DNA from 4 places in the Carnobacterium gallinarum DSM 4847 genome. Region 1 is predicted to be linked to each of the others. Evidence: predicted binding sites of a transcription regulator. Region 1 holds the regulator's gene; each other region holds the start of a gene.

What was found. Region 1 encodes CtsR, which represses protease genes until heat stress. Its sites were predicted from a motif close to TTGGTCAAAAAAGGTCAAANA; they were not measured.
Region 2: the regulator CtsR is predicted to act here: its motif matches at 2,358-2,378, upstream of clpP (ATP-dependent Clp endopeptidase proteolytic subunit ClpP).
Region 3: the regulator CtsR is predicted to act here: its motif matches at 2,149-2,169, upstream of clpB (ATP-dependent chaperone ClpB).
Region 4: the regulator CtsR is predicted to act here: its motif matches at 2,582-2,602, upstream of BR43_RS01745 (ATP-dependent Clp protease ATP-binding subunit).

Annotation. Positions count from the first base shown of each region.
Region 1 covers NZ_JQLU01000005.1:656,300-660,517, reverse strand. The annotation lists rRNA gene rrf (5S ribosomal RNA) at 178-293, shown strand; tRNA gene BR43_RS08005 (tRNA-Val) at 331-406, shown strand; tRNA gene BR43_RS08000 (tRNA-Lys) at 408-480, shown strand; tRNA gene BR43_RS07995 (tRNA-Leu) at 522-606, shown strand; tRNA gene BR43_RS07990 (tRNA-Thr) at 619-694, shown strand; tRNA gene BR43_RS07985 (tRNA-Gly) at 727-798, shown strand; tRNA gene BR43_RS07980 (tRNA-Leu) at 854-942, shown strand; tRNA gene BR43_RS07975 (tRNA-Arg) at 947-1,020, shown strand; tRNA gene BR43_RS07970 (tRNA-Pro) at 1,059-1,132, shown strand; gene BR43_RS07965 (CtsR family transcriptional regulator) at 1,338-1,799, shown strand; gene BR43_RS07960 (ATP-dependent Clp protease ATP-binding subunit) at 1,822-4,218, shown strand, end outside.
Region 2 covers NZ_JQLU01000005.1:2,234,395-2,238,612, reverse strand. The annotation lists gene rpoN (RNA polymerase factor sigma-54) at 1-815, opposite strand, end outside; gene BR43_RS15150 (DUF3862 domain-containing protein) at 1,164-1,865, shown strand; tRNA gene BR43_RS15145 (tRNA-Arg) at 2,083-2,154, opposite strand; gene clpP (ATP-dependent Clp endopeptidase proteolytic subunit ClpP) at 2,463-3,059, shown strand; gene BR43_RS15135 (thioredoxin domain-containing protein) at 3,188-3,718, shown strand; gene namA (NADPH dehydrogenase NamA) at 3,778-4,218, opposite strand, start outside.
Region 3 covers NZ_JQLU01000004.1:177,954-182,171, forward strand. The annotation lists gene BR43_RS03575 (nuclease-related domain-containing protein) at 1-754, shown strand, start outside; gene BR43_RS03580 (YitT family protein) at 1,174-2,049, shown strand; gene clpB (ATP-dependent chaperone ClpB) at 2,212-4,218, shown strand, end outside.
Region 4 covers NZ_JQLU01000003.1:161,361-165,578, reverse strand. The annotation lists gene BR43_RS01750 (TrkH family potassium uptake protein) at 1-187, shown strand, start outside; gene BR43_RS01745 (ATP-dependent Clp protease ATP-binding subunit) at 244-2,496, opposite strand; gene BR43_RS01740 (hypothetical protein) at 3,214-3,405, shown strand; gene BR43_RS01735 (phosphocarrier protein HPr) at 3,584-3,850, shown strand; gene ptsP (phosphoenolpyruvate--protein phosphotransferase) at 3,850-4,218, shown strand, end outside.

The DNA.
Region 1 (4,218 bases):
CCAGTTTTGAGAGAACAATTTCTTTCAATTAAATAATGAATCAGTAAAGCATTTTTTCAACAAATTGCAAGTGAATCGAGGATGTAACTGAGCGAGCATCGGAATGTACTAATGTACATGAGAAGCAAAGTGAAGGAAACAGCCGAAGAGTCGCAACGTAAGTTGGCGGAAAAAAAGTGTGGTGGCGATAGCGAGAAGGATACACCTGTTCCCATGCCGAACACAGCAGTTAAGCTTTTCAGCGCCGAGAGTAGTTGGGGGTTTCCCCCTGTGAGGGTAGGACGTTGCCACGCGAGATTGATTCATTTATTTATAAAAACCATTTATTTTGGGGGTTTAGCTCAGCTGGGAGAGCATCTGCCTTACAAGCAGAGGGTCAGCGGTTCGAACCCGTTAACCCCCACCATGAGACATTAGCTCAGTTGGTAGAGCATCTGACTTTTAATCAGAGGGTCGCTGGTTCGAGCCCAGCATGTCTCATAACTATTCATTTTTAAAATGAGCAGTTAACTGCCATATTTGCGGGTGTGGCGGAATTGGCAGACGCACTAGATTTAGGATCTAGCGTCGCAAGACGTGGGGGTTCAAGTCCCTTCACCCGCACCATTAAAATTTTTAGCCGGCTTAGCTCAGTTGGTAGAGCATCTGATTTGTAATCAGAGGGTCGAGGGTTCAACTCCTTTAGCCGGCACCATTTTTTTAAAATAAATTAAACAAAATAACCATGCGAAAGTAGTTCAGTGGTAGAACATCACCTTGCCAAGGTGGGGGTCGCGGGTTCGAACCCCGTCTTTCGCTTACTAGAATATTTCTAGTTTGCCCAGATTTTTAAGAAATCTGATCCACATTCCATGCCGGGGTGGCGGAACTGGCAGACGCACAGGACTTAAAATCCTGCGGTGAGTGATCACCGTGCCGGTTCGATTCCGGCCCTCGGCACCATATAGCACCCATAGCTCAACTGGATAGAGTACTTGACTACGAATCAAGCGGTTAGAGGTTCGACTCCTCTTGGGTGCATAGCTTTAAATTTTCTAATTTAAAGTGATATTTTCAAACGGGAAGTAGCTCAGCTTGGTAGAGCACTTGGTTTGGGACCAAGGGGTCGCAGGTTCGAATCCTGTCTTCCCGATAAAATGAATAAACTGGAAAGCTTTAACTCAATATTGAGTTAAAGCTTTTTTATATATTAATGGTGAATGATCATTAGTTTGTAACAGCTTTTCATAAAAAATTGAAAGAAATAAGTAGACTTGCTTTTCAAATTAACAATTTTCTCGTATAATTAAAGTCAGTATTAGTCAAAACCTAATAAAAAATTTTAAAGGAGGAGACTCATGCAAAATCAAAATATGTCTGATATTATTGAAGATTACTTGAAGCAAGTTTTAAATGCTCATGAACAGATTGAAATTAGACGAAGTGAAATGGCGAATCAATTTAATTGTGTGCCATCTCAAATTAATTATGTAATTAATACTCGCTTTACTGTACAACAAGGCTATTTAGTTGAAAGTAAACGTGGTGGTGGCGGTTATATCAGAATTATTAAAGTAAAATTATTAGATAAGGCAGAAATGCTTGATACAATGATTCAAATTATTGGTGATAAAATTTCACAAAAAGATGCATATTCAATTGTTCAGCAGTTATATGGTGAGGATATGTTAACAAAGCGAGAGGCAACATTAATGCTCTCAGCAATGGAAAAACCAGTTTTATCTGTTACTGAAAAATTAGAAGACCATCTACGTGCCCAAATTTTAATAGCTTTTTTAAATAATCTAAGGTACGAATAAAACATAAAATGGAGGCAATATTATGGATGAACTATTCACTGAAAAAGCCAAAGTAGTCTTAATTTTAGCACAAGAAGAAGCAAAAAACTTTCGTCACCATTCCGTTGGTACCGAACATATTTTATTGGCTTTAGTGGTAGAACAAGAAGGTATGGCAGGAAAAACATTACGTCAATTTGCAGTTAATGAACAAGATGTTCGTGAAGAAATTGAACATTTTACTGGATATGGAACAATGAAAAATATACCAAAGAATGCATTATTGCCTTATTCACCAAGAGCAAAACAAGTGATTACTTTTGCAACAGACGAAGCCAGACGATTAGGCGCTCCTTTGGTTGGAACGGAACATTTATTATTAGGTTTGTTAAGAGAAGAGGAAATTCTTTCTTCTAAAATCTTAAGTAATTTAGATGTTAGTTTAAATAAAACACGCCAACTTCTATTGAAAAAAATTGGTGTATCAGATGTTAATAATACGAAAGGTGCAAGACGTGGTCGTCAGGCTCCTAAACAAGCGACTGGTGGCACGCCTACTTTAGATTCTTTAGCACGTGACTTAACAGCTTTAGCAAAAGAAGGAAAAATGGATCCAGTTGTGGGACGTCATAAAGAAGTTCATCGTTTAATTCAAGTATTAAGTCGTAGAACGAAAAATAATCCTGTTTTGGTTGGTGAACCTGGTGTAGGTAAAACAGCAATTGCGGAAGGATTAGCTCAGAAGATTGTTAATGGTGAAGTGCCTAAAGATATGGCTAAAAAACGTTTGATGATGCTAGATATGGGATCAATGGTTGCCGGTACCAAGTATCGTGGTGAGTTTGAAGATCGTATGAAAAAAGTCATTGAAGAAATTTATCAAGATGGACAGGTTATCTTATTTATTGATGAGCTGCATACCTTGATTGGGGCAGGTGGAGCAGAAGGGGCAATTGATGCGTCTAATATTCTAAAACCAGCCTTAGCTCGTGGTGAATTGCAAACAATTGGTGCAACAACATTAGATGAATACCAAAAATATATAGAAAAAGATGCTGCATTGGAAAGACGATTTGCTCCGATTTCTGTTGATGAACCTTCTCCTGAAGAAGCTGAAGAGATTTTGTTAGGTCTGCGTTCACGCTACGAAGATCACCATGGTGTGGAAATCACAGATGAAGCAATTTCTGCAGCTGTTAAATTTTCGACTCGTTATATTACATCTCGTCAGTTGCCAGATAAAGCGATTGATTTGATTGATGAGTCAGCAGCTAAAGTTCGTTTAGATGTTTCTGATAAACCGACGCCAGTCGCTGTGGCAGTTGCGGAATTGGATCAATTGGTAAATGAAAAAGAAGTAGCTATTCAAATGCAAGATTTTGAAAAGGCTGCGATGATTCGGACAAAAGAAATGCGTCAGAAGAAAAAAATCGAAACGTTAATTGCAAAAGAAGGCAAGCAGCAGTCTAGTACAAAATTGCAAGTAACTGAATCAGATGTTGCAGAAGTTGTTTCATTATGGACAGGAATTCCTGTTCAACAAATGGAACAAAAAGAAAGTGAACGATTGTTGAAATTAGAAAAAGTTTTACATGGTCGAGTTGTTGGACAAGAGGAAGCAGTTAGCGCTGTTTCTAGAGCGATGAGACGTGCAAGAAGTGGATTGAAAGATCCTAATCGCCCAATTGGTTCATTTATGTTCTTAGGACCAACTGGTGTCGGAAAAACTGAGTTAGCCAAAGCTTTAGCAGAAGCTATGTTTGGTAATGAAGAAGCTTTAATTCGCGTAGATATGTCTGAGTTTATGGAAAAATATAGTACAAGTCGTTTAATTGGTTCACCTCCTGGATATGTTGGATACGACGAAGGTGGTCAATTAACTGAGAAGATTCGTCAAAAACCTTATTCAGTTGTATTACTAGATGAAGTTGAAAAAGCCCATCCAGATGTCTTTAATATTTTATTGCAAGTTCTAGATGATGGTCATTTAACGGATGCTAAGGGACGTAAAGTTGACTTTAAGAACACAATTTTAATTATGACGTCTAATTTAGGTGCAACTGCTTTACGGGATGAAAAATCAGTAGGGTTTAGCACGAAGGATAAGAAGAAAGATCATAAAGCTATGGAAAAACGAATTCTTGAAGAATTAAAACTTGCTTTTAGACCTGAATTTATCAATAGAATTGATGAAACAATCGTTTTCCAAAGTCTTGAAAAAGATGAATTAAATGAGATTGTTAAATTGATGGCCAACGTGGTTATTAAACGTTTAGGCGATTTAGATATTCATGTAAAAATCACGCCAGCAGCAATTGAAGTGATTTCAAAAGCTGGATTTGATCCTGAATACGGTGCACGTCCATTACGCCGTGCTTTACAAAAAGAAATTGAAGACCGTTTAAGTGAAGAATTATTAAATGGAACTGTAAAAATTGGA
Region 2 (4,218 bases), 1.6 Mb from region 1:
TACTCTTTTTGGAAATGAACAACAGGCAATCCTGTTTTTGCCGATAACACCTTAATCACATCTCCATCTATTCTAACCACTAAGTCCGGACGAATATACTGTTCTCTAGAACCATCATAAACAGCTCCTGGACGTGGCGTTAACGTTTGCACATAATCAAATATTTCTTGAATTTCTTCTAATGAAATATCAAAGTTTTTTGTAATCTCTTTCCATTTACGATTAGCAAAATTCTCGAACTCTTCTTCTATAATTACATAAGCCATATTAGGGGCATCATCATCTCGTTCAATTTGAAGCATTAAGCATTCTTGTAAATTTCTAGCTCCTACACCTGGTGGATCTAGTTGTTGTAATAATGTCAGGGCATCTAACATCTGGATATCTTCTGCTCCCACAACCTTAGCAGCTTCTTCTAAATCAATTTTTAAATAGCCGTTATCATCTATGTTTTCTGTTAATAGCAAAACCAACTCTCTTAAATAAGTATCACGCATAGTTAAATGAATCTGTTCCAATAAAAATTCAAATAACGAAGTACTTGTATCTGGGACTTGATTTAAATAATTAACGTCCTCATGATTGCCACTATTTTGATAATTTGTTTTTTGAATTGGGTAAAGTGAAGATTCGCCAGCAAAATCTCTTTCAACTGTAACTTCAATTAAAGGATTTTCTAAAGCTTTTTGCTCTAAAAAATTAGCCAGTTCTTCTGCATTATATTGAAGCATTTGAATAGATTGTTGTAATTGTTGGGTCATGGCCATTTTTTGAACTTGTTTTTGTTGTTGACTAAATTTTTGTTCAAAATTCATAAGACTCTCTCCCTCTTTCCTTACTTTTATAGCTTTATCATACCATATTTTTCTGGGGAATAGAAATTTACGAAAACGCTTAAAAAGAAATCAACTTGTTTTTATATTAAAAATGAGTTTAATTTAACTAGTTATCTTTCGTTTCATATTGTATCCAATTACTCTTGATGGTAAAATGATACGTATAAGTATAAAATAACATTACTTTTAATTCTACGTAACGCTATAGTTGGCTAACCAAAGCAATTATTCTATAACTAAATTCTATAAATTATAGCGATTACTTGTTAAATAGTGTATTAGATATTTATATTAGTTTCAAACTATAATAAAAAGGGAGATGTCAAAATGGCGAAAAAAGATACAACTCAGAAAAAATCAATTTTAAAGAAATGGTGGTTTTGGTTAATTATCATTTTCGTAGTTGGAGGTATCGGAGCAAACCTTGGTGGTAATGGTGACTCTGCAACTACTAGCAAAAAAACTACAGAAACTAAGAAAAAAGAAGATACTAAAGAAGATACTAAAAAAGAAGAACCTAAAAAAGATACTGACACAACTCTTAAAACTAAATTCGATACAATTACTTTAGGTGACATCTTAAACAGCGGTGAAGGTGGATCATCCTATGATTCAGTTGTAGCTGAATTCGGCAAACCTATGACAACTTCTGATTATCAACTTCAAGGTGTCACAACAAAAATGGCTTCTTGGGCTGGTTTAAAAGGTGGAGATATTATGACGTCACTAGTTGTTATGTTTTCTAATGATAAAGCAGTAAATAAAGCAATAACTGGTTTAAAAGTTCCAAAACATGAAAAAGTAACACTAGAACAATTCAACGCTGTTCCAACAGATAGTACGTTTACCTACGATGCAGCAATCGCACAATTTGGCGAAGCAGATTCTTACTCAACATCACTTGTTAATGGTTCTACAACGACCTTAGTTAGTTGGTCAAAAAATACAAGCGGTAGTATTGGTAGTAATTTCAACATGGCCTTCACTGATGGAGTAGCTATTTCAAAAGCAAATATTGGTTTAGAATAACAATTGATTTTCTTTATAATTATTTAATACTGGTGAGTATATTGCTTGCCAGTATTTTTTATTTACTTAATTCTATTCTCTAATCCTAAACTAAATAAAATCAAAAACTATCTAATTAATTTAACGAAAAAAAACACTATCTGTTTTTATAGGAAAAACAGATAGTGCGCCACTATTATTTTGAGAATGTCAGTCTATTTATACATTCTTATAAAAATGTCGCCTGGGGGAATCGAACCCTCATCTCAAGAACCGGAATCTTACGTGATATCCATTACACTAAGGCGACTAAAAACTCAACTATTCTAGTTTATCTGAATTTATCTGAAAAGACAAGCAGAAATTCAAAAGGTTTATAAAAATACAAAAGTTTTTACTTGTCAAATTTACTACCTACCTTCTTAATTTAAGTAAATAATTTAGGTATCATACTTTTCCATAGCTACTATTTTTTTCAGCTCCCCCTCAAAAAAATATTTTTCTAAGCAAAAAAAATTGACCTTTATTGACCATTGGAGTAAAATACAATGTAGTAACAAGTAACTATTCTATGTTACAATAAATTCAACACGAACCTTATGAAGGAGGAAATAATATATGAACTTAATACCTACAGTCATTGAACAATCATCAAGAGGAGAGCGTGCGTATGATATTTACTCTCGTCTATTAAAAGATCGAATCATCATGTTAAGTGGTCCAGTTGACGATAATTTGGCTAATGCGGTTATTGCCCAACTACTTTTCTTAGATGCTCAAGATTCTGAAAAAGATATCTACATTTATATTAACTCACCAGGCGGTAGTGTCACTGCTGGATTGGCTATCTATGACACAATGAACTTCATTAAAGCTGACGTTCAAACAATTGCTATGGGACTTGCAGCATCAATGGGAAGTTTCCTATTAACAGCTGGTACAAAAGGCAAACGTTTTGCATTACCAAATGCTGAAATTATGATTCACCAACCATCAGGTGGTGCCCAAGGACAAGCAACTGAAATTGAAATTACTGCTCGTCATATCTTAAAAACTCGCGATCGTTTAAACAAGATTTTATCTGAACAAACTGGACAACCAATTGAAGTCATCGCTAAAGATACTGACCGTGATAACTTTATGAGTGCTGAAGAAGCTAAAGCATACGGCCTAATCGATGAAATCATGGTAAACAGTTCATCATTATCAAAATAAACCGTACTAAAACTAGAAAAGTCGAAAATTTGACTTCTCTAGTTTTTTTAATCATTAAGCAAAAAGCTGCTTTATTTTGGTGATTCGCGTTATAATAAAACCAGTGATTCTTAAGGAGGATTTTATTTATGGATATTAGTAAAATTGATGCAACAAAAGTTGGAACAGATTTTGGGTTCAAAATAGGAAATGAAGATGCACCTGTTAAAGTAATTGAATTTATTAATCTAAGTTGCCCTTTTTGTAAAATGTGGCATGATTTATCAACTGAGACATTAGATCATTACGTTGCTGCTGGGAAAATTCAACGTATTATCAAACATTTTGATAAAGAAAAACCTTCTCTGCAAAAAGGAAATGTTGCACATCATCATCTAGATTATTCTAATCCAGAAAAAGCTCTTGAAAATATGAACTTTTTATTCCAACATCAAAGTGCTTGGAAGGAATTAACCAATGAAGAAGTAGCCGAATACATTGAAAAAACAGTAGACTTAAAAAATCAACCGAATCAAGAACAGATTAATGGAATAATTGCTGAGGCTGAAGCATCGGGGATTTTCTTTGTCCCAACAGTAATTATTGGCAAACATATTTTTGATGAGCATATTACACCTGAAGAATTAGTTACTATTCTTGATAGTGAGTTGGCACATTAATACTTAAAAATACTCTACTAACTGGGAATACTTATCCAGCTAGTAGAGTATTTTTATTTTCACCAGCCTCTTTGATAAGCTACTGGCGCATCTAATTGCTCTAAATCATTTAATTCAATTGCCGCATCCCTTACCCAATATGGATTTCTCAGCAATTCACGCCCTAAAAATACTAAGTCTGCTCGATTATTTTCAAGTATTTCTTCTGCTTGATTAGCCGTTGTAATTAAACCAACTGCTCCAGTAGCAATACCAACTGAATTCCGAATTTTATCTGCATAAGGCACTTGATAACCAGGAAAAACAGCTGGTGGTTGAACTGGAATTAATCCACCTGTTGAGACATCAATAACATCTACACCAGCATCCCGCATCCATTTACTCATCAATATATAGTCTTCCAGATGAGCTCCATCAGGAACATAATCCTCACAAGAAACTCGAACAAACAAAGGCTTTTCCCATATTTCACGAGTAGCTTTAATAAGTTCACTTAGCAG
Region 3 (4,218 bases), on a different contig from region 1:
ATTAAAAACGATAGATAATTTAGAAGAGAAAGTTCAAACTACTGTCACTATTTTTCGTGCTAAAAGCATTGGGGAAAATGACTGCATGGATTCTTTAAAGAAAGATATAACACTATACAAAATAAAACTTAATAAGATACGTTCCAATTATATTTCCTTTGTCTATGGACAAAAAGGAGAAGAAAAAGTTGAGCATGCTTTAAGAAAATTAAAAGAAATATATAACTATCACTATTTTAGAAATATTGGAATTGCATGTTGTAATGAACAAGCAGATATTGATTTTTTGGCTGTATCCAGAGCAGGTATTTTCATAATAGAAGTAAAGAATATTAGTGATACAGTAAACAAACAAGCCAAGATTCACTTTATGAAAGATGGCCGAGTAGAAAGAATATATGGCAATGGAACTCAAGCTAGAGATACTGAAATTTTGAATCAGCATAATTTCCATGAAAAAGTTGTTAAAAATTTTTTAAAGGAAAATAGATGTGAAAGGGTACCTATTCACTCGATTATTGTCATTGCTAATGATCATATAGATATCAAAAATGAGAATGATTTATTGCAAGTTGTACGTATTGATATGTTGGTTAGACTAATGGATTCTAAAGTGGAAAAAATAAACCAGCAAATGTATCTAAGCTTAGTTGATTTGATTGATCTAAATAAAAAAGAAGAAAAAGTCCGGAATGTAACAGTCTTAAATGATGAGATAGTTAAAAAAATTATTCAATTAAATGATGAATTTTAACTAAGAGAAAAAGATTTAATCTGGATTTAGTTTACCATAATAAAATTATGGTAAACTAAATGTATTTGCTCCATCTAATAGTTAATCGTACTTTCTTTTTAGGCTGAACCTTTCTTTTTTTAAAGTTTAGCTAATCTAGAATGGATTGAAGATAAGCGCTAGTAGGGCTACAAATTTCGGAACATGACTTTCATGTTTTAGAAAAAGAAATGTAGCTATTAGACAGTCTAATTTAATTTAGATTGTCTTTTTTTAATTTCTTTATAATTCGATAATAAACAAACTATAAGTTTATTAGAATGAAATCATAAATATGGAGTTATTCTGTCGAAGTGTTATAATTTTTTTGTAGAGAATTCATTGATTTTAACTAAAATAAAAAATTTAGAAGTTCTAAAATTTGAAAAGGCGAGTGTCTCATGTATAAACAAGAAGAAACAAAACCTGATTTTAAAGCAGATATCTATCATCGTTTAGGAGCAGCTATTTTATACGGCATGATTGCCAGTATTGGAATTAACTTTTTTCTAGTACCAGCAAAAGTTTACTCAAGTGGAATTACAGGTTTAGCGCAATTATTAGCAAAAATCTTACAAGAATTTCTTCATTATAATGTATCCATGTCTATCCTAATTTTGGTCTTGAATTTGCCATTGATTTTCCTTTCATGGAAAAAATTAGGTCGTAGCTTTACGATTTATAGTCTAGTTTCGGTTTTATCTTCGGCTTTTTTCTTGCATGTCATTCCGATAACCGTTATAACCACGAATCCATTAGTTGCCGCAATTTTTGGCGGAGGTTTATGTGGGATAGGTGTGGGGATTTGCTTGAAATATGGTCTTTCAACGGGTGGCGTGGATATTATTGCGATAGTTGTTCAAATGGCAACCGGGCGTAAAATTGGTCAATTAAATTTCTTCGTAAATGGCATGATTTTAGTCGTTGCCGGCTTTTTATTCGGCTGGGAGCTAGCTTTATATAGTATTATTGCAATCTATGTCAATTGTCATATGGTGGATTTCTTCCATACACGTCAGCAAAAAGTGACGGTGACGATCATCACTAAAAAAGGCGGACTTGTAGAAGCGAAATTGAAAGAATGCTACATTCATGGTGTGACGGTCATTGATCGTGGTTACGGATTATACACCAACGAACCTGTGAAAATGTTTATTACGGTTGTATCGAAGTACGAATTGCTTCATCTAGAAACAATAGTCAAAGAAGCGGATCCGAAAGCTTTTGTCAATGTACAGCAAACAACCGCCTTAGTTGGAAATTTCAGACAAATTTAATTAAAAAAAACAAGCTCATTAGTACCTTAAAAGTTGTACTAACGGGCTTTTTTTGTTAGTCTTAGCAGTGAAAAAAGAATTTAAAAAAGGCATAAAAAAAGTTTGACCTTTACTGACCAATGTCGTATAATAGACTCAGAAAGCAATAGGGAGGGAAACCAAATGGAATTAGAAAAATTAACTACAACAATGCAACAAGCCTTAGGTGATGCACAGCAAATTGCTGTCACACGACATAATCAAGACATCGATATTGTACATTTATGGAAAATATTTTTAACTCCAGATCATTTTGCTAGAGGGCTATATCAAGAAGTAGGCTTAGATATCGCTGCCTTTGAAAGTAAAATCGATCAAGAGTTAGACCGCTATCCTTCCGTTGAAGGCGGGAATGTCCAATATGGTCAAGGCATGAGCCAAAATTTATATAACTTATTATTAGAAGCGGATAAGATTAGAGAAAGCTTCAAAGATGAGTATATGGCAACAGAAACAGTTGTCTTAGGCTTAATGAAACTAAAAAATTACAGTTTGACCAACTATTTAAAAGAACAAGGCATTACTGAAAAAGCCTTAAAAGAATTAATTGAACAAATGCGAGGAGGAGATCGAGTGACATCACAAAATCAAGAAGAACAATATCAAGCATTAGAAAAATATGGAACAGATTTAATCCAAGCTGTTAAAAGCGGCAAACAAGATCCAGTTATTGGACGAGATGAAGAAATCCGCGATGTGATTCGGATTCTTTCACGTAAAACAAAAAATAATCCAGTATTAATCGGTGAACCAGGTGTTGGTAAAACAGCGATTATTGAAGGATTAGCACAACGAATCGTCCGTAAAGACGTTCCAGAAAACTTAAAAGATAAAACAATTTTCTCATTGGATATGGGTGCCTTAATTGCAGGTGCGAAGTTCCGTGGGGAATTTGAAGAGCGTCTAAAAGCAGTCTTAAAAGAAGTTAAGAAAAGTGATGGACGAATTATTCTCTTTATTGATGAGATTCATACGATTGTTGGTGCTGGAAAAACTGAAGGTAGTATGGATGCCGGAAATCTATTAAAACCAATGCTGGCTCGTGGTGAGCTACACTGTATTGGTGCCACAACGTTAGATGAATATCGTCAATATATGGAAAAAGACAAAGCGTTAGAACGTCGTTTCCAAAGAGTCGTTGTGAATGAGCCAACGGTTGAAGATACAATTAGTATTTTACGTGGATTAAAAGAACGCTTTGAGATTCACCACAGTGTGAATATTCATGACAATGCTTTAGTTGCTGCGGCGACTTTATCGAATCGTTATATCACAGATCGCTATTTGCCAGATAAAGCGATTGATTTAATTGATGAAGCCTGTGCCACTATTCGAGTGGAAATGAATTCAATGCCAACTGAATTAGACCAAGTAACACGCCGTTTAATGCAGTTAGAGATTGAAGAAGCGGCCTTGAAAAAAGAAAACGATGACGCTAGCAAAAAACGTCTAAGTCTTATCCAAGAAGAACTTTCTGAATTGAGAGAACAAGCCAATCAATTGAAAATGAAATGGGAAACTGAAAAAGAAGAAGTCTCTAAAATCCGCGACAAACGTGCAGAAATCGAACAAGCGCGTCGTGAATTGGAAGATGCGGAAAGCAACTATGACTTAGAACGTGCTGCAGTCTTGCGCCATGGTCAAATTCCAGCTTTAGAAAAAGAAATTGAAGAATTAGAAGCTGAAAATGAAGCGAAAATTCAAGGAGACGATCGTCTTGTTCAAGAAGCAGTAACCGATAATGAAATTGCTACTGTAATTGGAAGAATGACTGGTATTCCTGTAAGCAAATTAGTCGAAGGTGATCGTGAAAAACTACTAAAACTTGGCGATACGTTGCATCAACGTGTCATTGGACAAGAAGAAGCAGTAGACAGCGTAACCGATGCTGTTATTCGTGCGCGTGCTGGCTTACAAGATCCATCTCGTCCTCTTGGTTCATTCTTATTCCTAGGTCCAACTGGGGTTGGGAAAACAGAATTAGCCAAAGCTCTAGCTGAGAATTTATTTGATTCTGAAGAGCATATGGTGCGAATTGATATGAGTGAGTATATGGAAAAACACAGTGTTTCTCGTTTAGTTGGTGCGCCTCCTGGTTATGTTGGATATGAAGAAGGCGGTCAATTAACA
Region 4 (4,218 bases), on a different contig from region 1:
GGCATTTGGAACAACAGGTTTATCCCTAGGAATTACTCCTAGTTTATCAATTTTTGGCAAAATTATGATTATGCTTTTAATGTTTATTGGTCGGGTAGGGATGTTATATATGCTGATGCTACTTGTACCAAAAGAAAAAGAGGATTTAAATTATTTATACCCAACAGAAAAAATTATTACAGGATAATAAGTGCAAATAAAAAGAACAAATCCCTAGATAACTTTGGGGATTTGTTCTTTTAGTTATTCTTCGTCAGCTGTTTTAGTTAAAACGACTTCAGAAGTAGGTGCATCTATCTCTTTTGCTAAAACTTTGATTTCATTGGCATCATCCAATGTTGCAGTTAAAATCTTAATCTCTGGATGGTCAAGATAGAAGTCAGCAATCTTGTCTTCTATTTGTTCTTGAATCACTCGACGTAAAGGTCTAGCTCCCATCTTAGGATCATACCCAAGTTCAACTAATTTTTCTTTTGCACTTTGATCCACATCAATTGAAATCCCTTGATCGACTAACATTGTATTCACATCTTGTAACATTAAATCAACGATTTCAATTAAATGAACTTTATCTAATTGATTGAATTCAACAATCGCATCAAAACGATTAATAAATTCAGGCTTGAAAAAGTCTGTTAGTTGGTTGAGCACGGAACTTTGTTTAGAACTATTTGTAGCAGCAAAACCAACGTTAGCCTCAACATTTCCAGTACCCGCATTACTAGTCATAATAATAATCGTATCTTTGAAACTAACTGTACGTCCTTGAGCATCTGTTAGGCGTCCATCATCTAAAATCTGTAAGAACATATGCATTACATCTGGATGAGCTTTTTCAATTTCATCTAATAAAAGAATGCTATACGGATTTCGACGGACTTTCTCTGTTAACTGTCCAGCTTCATCATAGCCAACATAACCAGGAGGGGAACCAATTAATTTAGCAACACTGTGTTTTTCCATATACTCACTCATATCAAATCGAATAATAGAATCCTCAGTTCCAAATAATTCAACTGCTAGTTGTTTCGCTAATTCAGTTTTTCCAACACCGGTTGGTCCAACAAATAAGAAGGATCCAATTGGACGATTCTTTTTATTTAGTCCAATTCGATTACGACGAATAGCTTTAGAAACTTTTTCAATGGCTTCATTTTGTCCAATCACATGTTTCATTAGATCATCAGCAATATTACGCAGTTGAGTTTGTTCTTTTTCTTTAATATCCCCAACTGGAATATTGGTTTTCATCTCAATGATTTGTTCCATATCTTTTTCAGTAACGATTGGTTTTTCTGTTTCAGGTTGTTGCTGATCGCGCATAGCAGCTAGTTTAGTTGCTTGGTCTCGATAAAAAGCTGCTTTTTCATAGTCTTCTTGCTGAAGAGCGGCTTGTTTTTGAGCAGCAGCTTCGGCTAGTTTGTCTTCAATAATTTTAGGATCAACTGTTTGAATCGTCAAATTTTTCTTAGAACCAGATTCGTCAAGTAGATCAATTGCCTTATCTGGCAAGAAACGATCCTGAATGTACCGACTAGATAGAGTTACAGCACTTTTAATGGCTTCATCTGTATAGCTAACTTGGTGATAATCTTCATATTTTTTTTGAATTCCTTTAAGAATAGTAATCGTTTCTTCTTGAGTAGGTTCATCAACTCGAACAGGTTGCATCCGACGTTCTAAGGCTGCATCTTTTTCAATAGTACGGTACTCTTTAAGAGTGGTTGCACCAACCATTTGCAATTCTCCACGAGCTAAGGCAGGTTTTAACATATTGCCTGCATCCATACTACCCTCAGCACTACCAGCACCTACGATTTCATGAACTTCATCAACAAAGAGGATGATTTGAGGATTCTTTTTCAATTCGGCCATTAATTGTTGCATACGTTCTTCAAATTGACCACGAATTCCAGTACCTTGAACTAGGCTAGCAACATCTAAACGAATTACTTCTTTATCCATTAGTTTTTGAGGAACATTGCCTTCAATAATTTTTTGAGCTAATCCTTCAACGACAGCAGTTTTACCAACTCCCGGTTCTCCAATTAGAACAGGATTATTTTTAGTTCGGCGATTTAGTATTTCAATCACACGTTGAATTTCATGATCGCGTCCAATAACTGGATCGATACTTCCTTGTTTGGCTAAATCAGTTAAGTTGGTACCATATTCTCCCAATAAGCCGCCTTGACTACCATTTGGTCGTCGACCTCCACCATTTCCACCACCAGTTTGAGTTGGAGGTAAATTTTGTGAATGTGGCTGACCTTGAGCGGGTTGATTCCCTTGCAATGATTTAAATAAATCATCTAAACCACCAAGTCCAAAAGGATCTGGCGAACTAGGGCGGTTCATTTTTAAATCGCCACGTTCTTTAGCAGCTTTTAATTCTTGATAGCAATTTTGGCACAAATCAATTTGTCCTCGTTGGCCGTTCATACTTGTATATAAATGAATTGTTGCATCGTATTGATTACAGTTTTGACATAACATAAAAGTCACAACCTTTCGATAATAGTGTTTGTTTTTAGTTTTAAGCAAAGAACAGAAAAAGGCACAACAAGTTTACTGAATAAAAAGGCTGACCTTTACTGACCTTGATGAATATCATTATACACTGACCTTTATTGACTTTCAAGTTCTTTGCTTAGATTTATTGATTTTTAGTGTATTTAAAAATGAACATTGTGAGAATCTGTCGACCTACGATAGTGTAAAAAAGTGGGGAGATCGACAGATTTGCCCTAGCCCATGCTAATACTGGTTTCTTGATGATAATTTGGTGAAGTTATGTTAAAATGAAAACAAAGAAATCTAAAAAAACACGAGGTCGACAGAGTAGCCTTTCTAACCCCTTGATACTACAGGGTTAATTGGGGTACCTGTTTTTAATCTAAAATAGTGAAATGTAAATCACTATAAGAGCTACACTTTAGCGTCTACCTATTCCGTTTTTAATCTAAAATAGTGAAATGTAAATAGTCTTCAATTAGGAAAATTCTAGTTTCTACTATATTATATAACCAAGCTGAAACCATCATTATTAAATAATAATGAGTAAATTGGATGATTCGTATTCTCTGATTTGTAGTATAATAAATTTGTGATTAACAGAGTTTAAGCGTATATTGGAAGAGTTAGTTCACAAGAAAATCCTAAGTATTTTTCTCTTGATGAAGAATGTAAAATAACTAGAAAGAAGGGAATTTAATGTCATCTGAAGAAATGCAAAATCAAGTGGATGAACTGGTTGCCGGCAGTATTTCAGAACTGTTAGTTAAAAAGGAAGATTTCATGATATTTAGAACAATTTGGCTAAGTCATCCGCAAAAAAATCAAATTGTTGGAGAAGCAAAACTTCGTGGTGAAACCATTTATCGTCTGGTTCCGACTGAAAATTAAAAGTTCGGTAAAGAAAAGCAGAAAATAGTTGTAGAATGATGTAAAAAATGGTAATCTTTAAAGATGAAAGGGTTATTTTTGAATAATCACTTATTAGAAGGCGATTTTTCGACTTTTAATTGTGTTTTTAATTGTAACTCTAAAATAAAATATATATTTTGAAGGAGACTTAATTATTATGGAAAAACGCGAATTTCATGTAGTAGCAGATACAGGGATCCATGCACGCCCAGCTACATTATTAGTGCAAACAGCAAGCAAATTTAACTCAGATATCAATTTAGAATACAAAGGTAAATCTGTAAACTTAAAATCTATCATGGGAGTTATGTCATTAGGCGTTGGCCAAGGTGCTGATGTTGTCATTACTGCTGAAGGTGCTGACGAAGCTGATGCTATCGCTGGAATCGTAGAAACAATGAAGAAAGAAGGCTTAGCTGAATAATGGTTGAAATGTTAAAGGGGATTGCAGCAAGTGATGGCGTAGCTATTGCTAAAGTTTATATGCTAATTGAACCCGATTTATCATTCAACAAAATTACAGTTGAGGACTCTGCTTCAGAAAATGAACGTCTTGCAAAAGCATTAGATAAAGCAAAACAAGAACTTGAATTGATCCGTAAAAAAGCTGCTGAAAGCTTAGGTGAAAAAGAAGCTCAAGTATTTGATGCCCACTTAATGGTTCTTTCTGATCCAGAATTAATCGGGAACATTGAAAGCAACATCAAAGACAATAAAGTAAATGCTGAAAGTGGCTTAAAAGACGTTACGGATATGTTTATCGGTATGTTTGAAGGCATGGAAGATAATCCT